DNA from 3 places in the Enterococcus sp. AAFC-DPL-6103 genome. Region 2 is predicted to be linked to each of the others. Evidence: predicted binding sites of a transcription regulator. Region 2 holds the regulator's gene; each other region holds the start of a gene.
What was found. The regulator NrdR, encoded in region 2, represses ribonucleotide reductase genes. The targets are predictions, from matches to a motif close to ACACNATATATNGTGT.

Region 1 (3,921 bases), 1.1 Mb from region 2:
TATACCCGCAGTCCTCAAGAAAACTTAAACAGAGAAACAGAACCATCAGTTGTGGTAAAAAGCCTAACACTGCACCAACACCAGCAATGATTCCATTCAAAATGAGTTGTTGCATCCAGTCTGCGACTTGAGCAGCCTGTAACCAGCTTCCAACTGTTTCCGGTACCCATGAGCCAAAGAATGTATCATTGATCCAGTCCGTGCCCATCGTTCCAATTGTTTGAATGGCTAAATAATAGATAAACCACATCACTAGCGCAAAGATTGGTAACGCCAACCAACGATTCGTTACGATTCGATCAATTTTGTCGCTTAACGAATATTGGAAGGAGTCAACCGTTACCATACTCAAAGCTGTTAGCTGTGTGATAAATTCATATCTTTCATTGACGAGAATCGTTTCGCTTTCTTCTGCAAAAATTTTTTCTGTTAACTGGATCAGCTCTTCAATTTCTTTTGTTTGTTGCGTTGTTAACACTAATTCAGAACTAGCTAATGTTTCTCGTTCAAAGTACTTCAAGGCATACCAACGTTGGTTTTTCATTGTGAAATCAAAATGCAAGACATCTTCAATTTCATTTAATGCTGCTTCCAATCGCGGATCGTACTCGCACGGTTCTGGTATGGTAAAAGTTTCTCGAGTAGTTAACAACTTTGAAACACGCTCAAGTCCTTGGTTTTTGACAACACTCATCGGAATAACTGGCACACCTAAACCATAAGACAATTTTTCCAGATTAATTGTTTTTCCTTCTTTTTTGACCACATCCATCATGTTTAAACAGACAACCACTGGAATTTCTAAATCAAGTAACTGCGTAGTTAGATAGAGGTTTCTTTCCAGATTCGTCGCATCTACGATATTCAACACAACATCTGGACGTTCATGAATCAAATACTCTCTGGCAACCATTTCTTCAGGTGTGTACGGTGAGAGAGAATAAATACCGGGTAAATCTTGAATATGAATGGCTGGATGTTTTTTCAGGCTACCTGATTTTTTTTCGACTGTCACTCCTGGCCAATTTCCAACATATTGATTGGCTCCCGTCAGCGCATTGAATAGACTTGTCTTCCCACTGTTAGGATTACCAACTAACGCAACTTCAATACTCATTCACTTTGCTCCTTTTGAACAAGAATCAATTCAGCTTCTTTTTTTCGCAATGTTAATTCATATCCGCGTAAAGTAATCTCGAGTGGATCGCCCAATGGTGCTAACTTCCGAATCACAACTCGAACATTTTTAGTCACACCCATATCCATTAAACGTCGTTTCACTGCACCTTGCCCATGAATAGCAACCACTGTCGCACTTTCACCAACAGTTAGTTGATCAAGGGATGTCCAAGCTTCAGCTAATGATTCTGGCTTCTTCACAATGATTTGCGCTAATAATTCTCGATTGACTGCAATTCGATTGTTCTTTAATAGTAGAATTGCATTTTCCCCTGAAAAATTCACAACAACAATTTTGGTTCCTGGAATGATTCCTAAATTTTGTAAATGATTTTTGACAGACTCTTTTGTCTGGATTTTGACAATTTGGTAAACTAAATTCTGTTTTGCTTGTGCTAAAGTTTCCATCCGAAATCCTTTCTTGTGAAAAAAATCATGTAGGGAAATGATTTCATTCTTTTTGTTTCTATTTATTTTTATTGAACATATTAACGATTGATAATCATTCTCAACAAGAATAACTCCATCAATTGAGAAAGTCAATTATCATTGTGAAAGATTACACTTTCGTTATAAATTATTTTAATTTGATGGAAAAAAATTCTTTTTAAGCGGTTATCCACAGCTTTTTTTTACTTGATTATGGTTTTTTCCTTACTGATGCTTGCTTTCAATTGTTTTTCAAAAAACACAAAACTTAGTATTCCACAGTTTCCACAACACAATATATAGTGTTTCTTAATTGACTTTTTTACTAAGAGTTTTATACTATTGATTATAGATAACGACGGAATATGTTATGAGGAGGCAGAAAGAATGAACGTAAAAATTTTTTCTAAAAACAACTGTATGCAATGTAAAATGGTCAAACGCTTTTTAGCTGATAATAAAATTGATTTTGAAGAAGTAAATATCGATGAAAAACCAGAAGCAATCAATTGGTTGAAAGAACAAGGATTCCAAAGCGTCCCTGTGACAACTTCTGAAATTGAAACAGTTATTGGCTTTCGTCCAGATCAATTACGCAAATTAGCTAGCTAATTTGTCTATCAACTAAAAATAGGTAGCACACTTGGATTTGACGGCTCGACCAAAAGCCCCAAATCCTTTTTTAAAGCACGATTCTCCAAAACTAAACAAAAAGAAAAGAAGGTTGGGCGTACTTATGAGTCTTAAAAATTTAAAAGATGTCAGTTACTTTAAGTTAAACAACGAGATTAACCGACCAGTTAACGGTCAAATTCCTTTGAACAAGGATAAAGAAGCTCTTGCAGCTTTTTTTGAGGAAAATGTGCAACCAAATACAATGACATTTCCAACAATCAAAGAAAAAATCGATTATCTGATTGAAAATCAATATATCGAAGCAGAATTTATCCAATTATATTCTGATAAATTTATTGAAAAGTTGTACCAATTTTTGGCAGACCAACACTTTACCTTTAAGTCATTTATGGCAGCTTATAAATTTTATTCTCAATATGCGTTAAAAACAAATGATGGCTCTGCTTATCTTGAATCTTATGAAGATCGTGTAGCTTTCAATGCTTTATACTTTGCAAATGGTGATGAAGCACTTGCATTAGCTTTAGCAGATGAAATGATCCATCAACGTTACCAACCCGCAACTCCTTCATTCTTAAATGCTGGGCGTAAACGTCGTGGCGAGTTAGTTTCTTGTTTCTTAACACAAGTGACTGATGATATGAATTCAATTGGGCGATCAATCAACTCCGCTCTACAATTATCTCGTATTGGTGGCGGTGTAGGGATTACTCTTTCCAACTTACGTGAAGCAGGTGCCCCTATCAAAGGATATGAAGGAGCAGCTAGTGGTGTCGTTCCTGTCATGAAATTATTCGAAGATAGCTTTAGTTATTCAAATCAATTAGGTCAACGTCAAGGTGCTGGTGTGGTTTATTTGAACGTTTTCCACCCAGATATCGTTGCCTTTTTATCTGCCAAAAAAGAAAATGCTGATGAAAAAATCCGTGTCAAAACACTTTCTCTTGGTGTTGTTGTTCCAGATAAGTTCTATGAATTGACTCGTAAAAACGAAGAAATGTATTTATTTAGTCCTTATAGTGTAGAAAAAGAATACGGCGTTCCATTTTCTTATGTAGATATCACGGAAGAATATGATAACTTAGTAGCAAATCCTAATATTCGTAAACAAAAAATCAAAGCACGTGATTTAGAAAATGAAATTTCAAAATTACAACAAGAATCTGGTTATCCTTATATCATCAATATTGATACAGCGAACCGTGAAAACCCAATCGACGGCAAAATCATCATGAGTAATCTATGTTCTGAAATCTTACAAGTCCAAACACCTTCTGTTATCAATGGCAAGCAAGAGTACGAAGTGTTAGGAACAGATATTTCATGTAATCTAGGTTCAACGAATATTGTTAACTTGATGGATAGTCCCGACTTTGGAAAATCGATTCGAACAATGACTCGTGCCCTAACATACATTACAGATGCTTCTGATATTGATGTTGTGCCACCAATCCAAAATGGAAACAAACTAAATCATACCATTGGACTAGGCGCAATGGGCTTACACACTTACTTTGCAAAAGAACAAATGGAATATGGTTCTGAAGATTCGTTAGACTTTACCAATATCTATTTCATGTTGTTGAATTACTGGACATTAGTTGAAAGTAATCAAATTGCTCGTGAACGTAAGGAAGTTTTCCACAACTTTGAAAAATCAGACTATGCGAATGGTAC
Region 2 (3,921 bases):
TATTTATGTGGATGAAGCATTATGGGAAGCGAAAATCCACCCAGAACAGCCTGCCAATACATTAAAAAGAAAAGAGATCGAGACACTTCGATTAGCAATTATTGATGTATTGGGGCGAGCAGTGGAAGCTGGTGGAACAACGATTCGTAGCTATCTCAATGCACTTGGAGAAGCGGGTAGTTTTCAAATGGCCCTTCATGTTTATGGTCAAACAGGCCAACCATGTGTCCGTTGTCAAACACCAATTGTCAAAATAAAAGTTGCACAAAGGGGGACTCACTATTGTCCAAAATGTCAGCAACTAAAATTGCCAAAGTAGGTTTCGTTTTAGGTTTAACTGGAAGTATTGCAACAGGTAAAAGTACAGCAGCTGAAGTTTTTAAAAAACATGGGATTCCAGTAATTGATGGTGACGTAGTGGCAAGAGAAGTTGTCGAACCTGGAACTGATGGTTTGATGGCAATCGTTGAAGTATTTGGCAAAGAAATCTTGAATGAAGATGGTACACTAAATCGTAAAAAATTAGGTACTGTCGTATTTGCAAACGATGAATCGCGGCAAACCTTAAATCGTGTATTGAATCCGTTTATCCGTGGACGTATCAAACAACAAATTGCTGAGAAAAAAAGACAGAATCCCTTAGTTGTTGTTGATGTTCCTTTACTGTTTGAAGGGCACTATGAACGTTACATGGATGCTGTAGCAGTTGTTTATACTACAGAAGCGATTCAGCTTGAACGATTGATGAAACGAAATCAATTAACAGAAACTGAAGCATTAAAACGAATAAAGACGCAGTGGTCAATCGAAGTGAAAAAAGAACGAGCGGATATTTTGTTTGATAATACTCGAACAAAAGAAGAATTAGTCCAACAAGTCGAGTCATGGCTAAAGCAACAATCTTTATAACAGATTAAAAATACAAAAGCAAAGTGCTTCGTTAGCTAAACGGAGTGCTTTGCTTTTTAGTTTAATGCTTTTTTTGCTTACAAGTCATCAAAGACGTGAAACAAGTATTTTTACATCTATGAGAATGATCAATTAGTCGTATATTTTGAGTATCTTGTTCATTTTTGTTATGCTAAAGATAAGAAAAGGGGAGGGATTTGTATGGGAAATATCAAGAATCAAAAAGATAAAGTTGTCGGATCTGCCAAAGAAAAGATTGGTGAGTTACTTGATAAAGAAGAATTAAAAAATGAAGGCCGTGTACAAGCCGAGATTGGGAAAAAGAAAGCAGACCAATATAAAGAACGAATTGCTGAACTAGATGATCAACAAGCAGAAAAAGAAGCACGTCAACAAGATCTGACACAAGAACGAAAAAAAGAAATGACTGATCGAACAAAAAAGCCACTCCCAGACGCTGAACACATCCCTGATGAACAAAAAATTGAAGAACAACGGTTAAAACATTACACTGGTATTGAAGAAAAATTGTAGTTTTTGAAAACATGAGTCATGTTTTCAAAAGGAAACAGTTGAAAATCTTTCACAGTTTCGTTTTGATCGTCAAATGAGTTGTGATAAACTTTTGTCACAACTCATTTTTTTGCGATGAATGGATAAAAACGCTTTATGGCCGATGAAAACTGCATCTTTTTAGTTGAGAAAGTCGCTTAACATAAAAGTTTCATGTTATAATGCAACTAACTATGAAAGAGCAGAATGTTCTTTTTATAAAACTTAAATGATACATGAGGTGAACTAAATGAGATGTCCAAGATGTCAACATAATAATTCCCGTGTTATTGATAGTCGTCAAGCAGATGATGGTCGGGCGATTCGTCGTCGACGTGAGTGTGAAAATTGCTCATTTCGTTTTACAACATTTGAAAGAATCGAAGCTGCACCACTGCTAGTTATCAAGAAAAACGGTGAGCGTGAAGAGTTTAATCGAGATAAGATTTTAAGAGGATTGATTCGTTCAGCCGAAAAACGTCCAGTTGCTATGGAGCAAATGGAGCAAATTGTGAACCATGTAGAAAATCGTGTCCGAAGTTTGGGCGAAAACGAAGTATCAACCAATTTAATTGGGGAATATGTCATGGAAGATCTTGTAAATTTGGATGAAATTGCCTATATTCGTTTTGCAAGTGTGTATCGCCAATTTAAAGATATGTCTGTATTCTTAAAAGAGTTGCAAGATATCGTAGAGAAGGCAAAAGAAAATAACAATTCTAAAGATACCGAAGACGAAAGTACAGAATAAAGGGGGCATTTCCTTGGAAAATGCTTGGAAAGAGCTTCAACCAAAAAATATCTACCAAGGAAGAAAGCGGAGTCCTTTAAAAGAAGAAAATCGAAATGCGTTGCTCTATCTTTACCAACCTTTGATTGGTGGAGAAGCGCTTAGTATTTATCTTACTCTTTTGACAGAAATTTCTTTAGAGACTGGCCAAGGACCAGAAGGACTTCACGCAGATTTATTGAGTAGTCTTGGTTGTGGTATTCCTCAATTTTACGAAGCACGAAAAAAACTTGAGGGAATTGGCTTATTAGATGTTTATTATAAAGAAGACCCTAGCCTAGGTGCATGTTTCCTGTATGAATTACTGGAACCAATGTCGGTGAAACAATTCTTTATGGATTCTGTTTTAAGTTTTTTACTATTAGAAAAGGTTGGTCAACGTCGCTTTGATCAGTTAGTTAAACATTTCGAACCAAAAAAACTTTCAACAGAAGGCTATCAGAAAAAAACTAAAAAATTTTTAGAAGTGTACCAATTTAACGAGGCATCCTTTGCCGCTGACAAACAGCAAATCGAGAAGCTGGAAGAAACATTTACTGAGCAAGCAATAACGAAACGGTTACCTGAAAAAAGCACGATTGACTGGTCTTTTTTGACAAACTGGTTGCAAAAAAAACATATTGACAAACCAGATGAACCAACCATCAAACAACTCGAAATGTACCAACAATTGTATGGATTGGATGATTTAGCTTTAGGTGAGAAAATCGTTGAAGCGTACGACTTCACAGAGCAAAAAATTTCTTTGAAAGAACTTCAAAAAATCTTTTTGGCAAACCCTGTGAGTCAATCATCTACGCTAAAGGTACCTGCAGAAAATCTAGACAGCACCGAAATCAAAAAGGTGGAATCAGCGCCTAATCATGGACAACTGTCTGCAGCCTCTGTGCAGTTAATCAAAGAGGCCCAAAGTGTTCCGCCAATGAAATATTTAGAGTCAATCAAAAAAGAAAAAAATGGGTATGTATCTAAATCAGAAACGTGGTTGATGCAAGAGCTTGTTTCTCGCTCAGGGCTTCCAAGTAGTGTCATCAATGTGCTATTGAATTACGTATTGGTCATCAAAAATCAAGCAAGTTTAGGGACAAACTATGTCAACACAATTGCTAACGAATGGGCACAACAGAAAATCATGACAGCGGAAGATGCTATTGCTCATATTAAAAAGAAAAGCCAAGAAAGCGCAGAGAAAAAGCAAACGAGAAACTACTCAAATACTCGTCGAAATGTGCGCCGAGAAAAATTACCTGATTGGGTAAATCAACCAAAAGATGAGAAGAAAATCAGTCAAGAAAAACAAGCAGAAATTGATCGTCGCTTTAAAGAATATCTTGCTAAAAAGGAGGGTGACAACTAATGGAAGATGTTGGAAGAGAGCTAAAAAAGATCATTAGCAAACGTAATTATCAAGAAAAGTATGCCGAAATGATTCAAGAAGTATTGAATGATTCAGATGTTCAAGCTTTTTTGGCAGAACACCAAGAGCGTTTAACACAAGCAGATATTGAAAAAAGTTATGCAAAACTTTATGAGTTTGTTCAAGAAAAGCGAAAATATCAGAAAAATGATCCAACAATGATTGCACCAGGCTACGAGCCAAAACTGGTGTTGAACTTTCATTATGTGGATGTCACCTACGTACCGACTGAAGCATTAATTGCTCGACAAAA
Region 3 (3,921 bases), 710 kb from region 2:
TTGATTCGGTAGATAGATTCTTTTCCCGTAAATCGAGATATTTCTCACTAAAGACTGGATCTCATCCAATAATATAGTGTGGTTATCTGACTTCAACTGGATCTTTGGTAATCGAGGATTCATTTTTCGGAAGTTTTGATATTCTTTTTCTGTAATTAAATTTACCAATTGAAACTCTTGCCCGTCTTCTACCTGCCCTAAACGAAAATCATGTACACTTCCAACTACTTTATAGTTCAAAACCATTTCTTGGGTAATTTTTTGCTTTTCTTTGGCCAAAATCGGCGCAATAAACTCCGCTGTCTGAGCGTCCAATTGATAATCTGTTGCATTCTCAATATCCGTTGTATGAATAACTAAGGTAGCTAAAGAAGTTACACCACCAATAGTTGCTAAAGAAACACCTAAGATCAATGTAATCAAGGAACTTGTTCGCCACCCCTTCATCAAATGAATCTGTGTATTGCCAATCATCAACAAATTGATTCCACGGTAACCAACCCTCCATTTGCTCAAACTATTCAGTAAGAAACGTAATGAAAAACAGAAAAAGAGATACGTTCCAATCACACATAATAAAAAAATTAAAAATGGATAACTAAAAATCAAGCCAAACTGAGCACCATTTTCTACTAACCACGTTAAATACTCGCGAAAATGAATTGCGCCAAAATAACCGCTTGTCAATAGAAACAATCCGATGATGCCCAGCAAACGGTGTCTGGTTCGTAAACGCATTTTTTTACTAACTACTCGCTCTGCATTTCCAAAACTTTGGATCATTGGGTAACGCCAAATTTTCCAAGTAGAGTGCACCGATACAATCAAAATAATCAGAAAAAATACAACCAATGTATCAACGATGGACGACCAAGCAACAAAAAATGGACTATCGATTTGCATTCGCATCATTCGAACTAAAATCATTTGAAAAAGTTTTGAAAAAACAATCCCTAACAAAATACCTGTCACACAAGAGAATAGACCAATCACCATCGTCTCAATCAGATAGATCGAAGAAATTTGAAACTTACTTACCCCAAACAATTGATAGATACCAATTTCTTTTTCACGACGATTTAGAAAAAAACGATTCGCACTATAAACAAAAAATAGTAACACCAACGTAATCATAAACGTTCCAAAACCGAGTGCACCATCAATCGATCCGTCTTGACTCGCACGGCGAACTAACGATTGATCGTACGTCATCGAATTAAAAGAATAGTAAATCATGACTGAAAAAGTCAGACTAAAAAAATAAATCAAGTACCCCCGCGACTGTCTAAATAAACTTCTGGCAGCCAACTTATAAAGCATTGATCTTGCCACCTCCCCCGATTGTCGCTTGCATATCGATCACTTTTTCAAAAAATTCACTTCGCGAGCCGCGACGAACAACTTCAGAAAAAATCACACCATCTTTGATAAATAAAATGCGATTACAATAACTTGCGGTATAAGGATCATGAGTTACCATTAACACAGTTGCCTTTTCTTTTTGATTCATCAATGTTAAATAATTTAATAATTCTGTTGCTGACTTTGAATCAAGTGAGCCTGTTGGTTCATCTGCAAAAATAACTTTTGGATGAACAACTAAGGCACGTGCCGCCGCAATTCGTTGACGTTGCCCGACCGATAATTCATCTGGATAGCGTTTCATGATTTCTTCAATGTCTAGCAATTGTGCAACATGTAAGACACGCCGCTCCATTTCTTCTTTTGGCATCCGTTCCACTGCTAAAGGCAATAAAATATTATCTTTGGCATTCAATGTATCAACTAAGTTAAACTCCTGAAAAATAAAACCTAATTGCTTTCGTCTAAAATCACTAAGCTGACTACTCTTCATTTTAGTGATTTCTTTTCCTTCAATCGTGACACTTCCCATAGTTGGCAAACTGATCGTCGATAAGATATTCATCAAAGTTGTTTTCCCTGCACCACTTGGACCCATAATTCCTACGAATTCTCCTTCGTCCACAGTAAAAGAAAGATTGTCTAGTACTTTGACGGGCGCTAATTTATTTCCATAAATTTTACTGAGATGCTTCACCTCAATCATTCGTTCCATATGTTTGCCCTCCTAAAATATTCCTCACTACTTTTATTATACTTGCATCGTAGCATAGTCTTTTGTTTTTTTCTCTTTAGTTTTTGTCACTTTGAGTAAAAAAAATGTTTTTTTATTTTTTTTTTGCTTTTTTTATTCATTTTATAAATCCTGTGTTTGCACGTTTTCACTTTTTTTCACAAAGGAATATACACCATATATGGTATATTCACTTGTTTATACATCAAATAACCCCCTACATATAGTTGCCCGTTTTATTAATTTGTTTTATGATAGACAAGAAGAATTTAGTAGGAGTTGAGAAGATGAAGGTAAACTATAAAGAAATGCCAGCCAACGAAGTACAATCACCCACAATCAAAATCATTAAACGTGATGGTCGTCACGTCGACTTTGATGAACAAAAAATCAATGAAGCATTAGTCAAAGCTGAGAAGAAAATTCATGGCTCTTTGTCTCCCCTTGCCTATGAACGGATTCAGTCAATCGTTGACTTAGTTGTCGCCGAAATCAAGAGCCGTTTTGTTGAAAATGTCAAAATCTATGAAGTTCAAAATATCGTTGAGCACATTCTACTTGAAAAAAATGAATATGAACTTGCTGAAGAATATATCCGTTATCGTACACGACGTGATTTTGAACGTAGCAAAGCAACTGATATCAACTTTTCCATTGAAAAATTGATCAACAAGGATCAAACAGTTGTCAATGAAAATGCGAATAAAGACAGTAATGTTTTTAATACGCAACGTGATCTGACTGCTGGAATCGTTGGTAAGTCAATTGGTTTGAAAATGTTACCTCCTCATATTGCCAATGCCCATCAAAAAGGCGATATCCATTATCATGATTTAGACTATCATCCATATACACCAATGACCAATTGTTGTTTGATTGACTTTAAAGGCATGTTAAATAATGGTTTTAAAATTGGGAATGCTGAAGTTGAATCACCAAAATCGATTCAAACAGCAACTGCCCAAATCTCACAAATCATCGCCAATGTAGCTTCTAGTCAGTATGGTGGTTGTTCGGCTGATCGCACAGATGAACTACTTGCGCCATTTGCTGAATTAAATTATCAAAAACATTTAAAAGATGCACAAGAATGGGTCGAAACAACAGAACGACAAGAAGCTTACGCCAAAGCAAAAACAAAAAAAGATATCTTTGATGCAATGCAAAGTTTAGAATATGAAATCAATACCTTGTTTACCTCTAATGGACAAACACCTTTCACCTCTCTTGGCTTTGGACTTGGTGAAAATTGGTTTGAACGTGAAATTCAAAAGGCTATTTTACAAATTCGAATCAATGGACTTGGAAGCGAAAAACGAACAGCCATTTTTCCAAAACTCATTTTTACACTCAAAGCTGGCGTGAATCTTGCGCCAACGGATCCAAACTATGATATTAAAGAATTAGCTTTGGAATGTGCAACCAAACGGATGTACCCAGATATTTTAAATTATGACAAAATCGTTGAACTAACAGGTAGTTTCAAAGTCCCAATGGGTTGTCGCTCATTCTTACAAGGATGGAAAGACGAAAATGGAACAGAAATCAATGTGGGGCGCATGAATCTAGGTGTAGTCACGCTAAACTTACCTCGAATTGCAATGGAAGCAAAAGGAAGTCAAGAAAAGTTTTGGCAACTATTAGCTGATCGTCTTGAAATCATGAAGGATGCCTTGGTTTATCGCGTAGAACGTTGTAAAGAAGCTATCCCTGCAAATGCGCCAATTCTATATATGTACGGGGCTTTCGGTAAACGTCTTTCACGTACAGATGCTGTGGATGAACTCTTTAAAAATCGTCGGGCAACTGTGTCCCTTGGCTACATT

Region 1: the regulator NrdR is predicted to act here: its motif matches at 1,899-1,914, upstream of nrdH (glutaredoxin-like protein NrdH).
Region 3: the regulator NrdR is predicted to act here: its motif matches at 2,268-2,283, upstream of nrdD (anaerobic ribonucleoside-triphosphate reductase).

The regions. Positions count from the first base shown of each region.
Region 1 is NZ_CM177102.1:2,287,377-2,291,297, forward strand. Features, by position in the region: gene feoB (ferrous iron transport protein B) at 1-1,117, opposite strand, end outside; gene AC4BC3_RS10870 (FeoA family protein) at 1,114-1,587, opposite strand; gene nrdH (glutaredoxin-like protein NrdH) at 1,996-2,220, shown strand; gene nrdE (class 1b ribonucleoside-diphosphate reductase subunit alpha) at 2,345-3,921, shown strand, end outside.
Region 2 is NZ_CM177102.1:1,158,763-1,162,683, forward strand. Features, by position in the region: gene mutM (DNA-formamidopyrimidine glycosylase) at 1-319, shown strand, start outside; gene coaE (dephospho-CoA kinase) at 292-909, shown strand; gene AC4BC3_RS05660 (CsbD family protein) at 1,111-1,443, shown strand; gene nrdR (transcriptional regulator NrdR) at 1,712-2,212, shown strand; gene AC4BC3_RS05670 (replication initiation and membrane attachment family protein) at 2,226-3,608, shown strand; gene dnaI (primosomal protein DnaI) at 3,608-3,921, shown strand, end outside.
Region 3 is NZ_CM177102.1:1,865,918-1,869,838, forward strand. Features, by position in the region: gene AC4BC3_RS08915 (ABC transporter permease) at 1-1,320, opposite strand, end outside; gene AC4BC3_RS08920 (ABC transporter ATP-binding protein) at 1,310-2,077, opposite strand; gene nrdD (anaerobic ribonucleoside-triphosphate reductase) at 2,383-3,921, shown strand, end outside.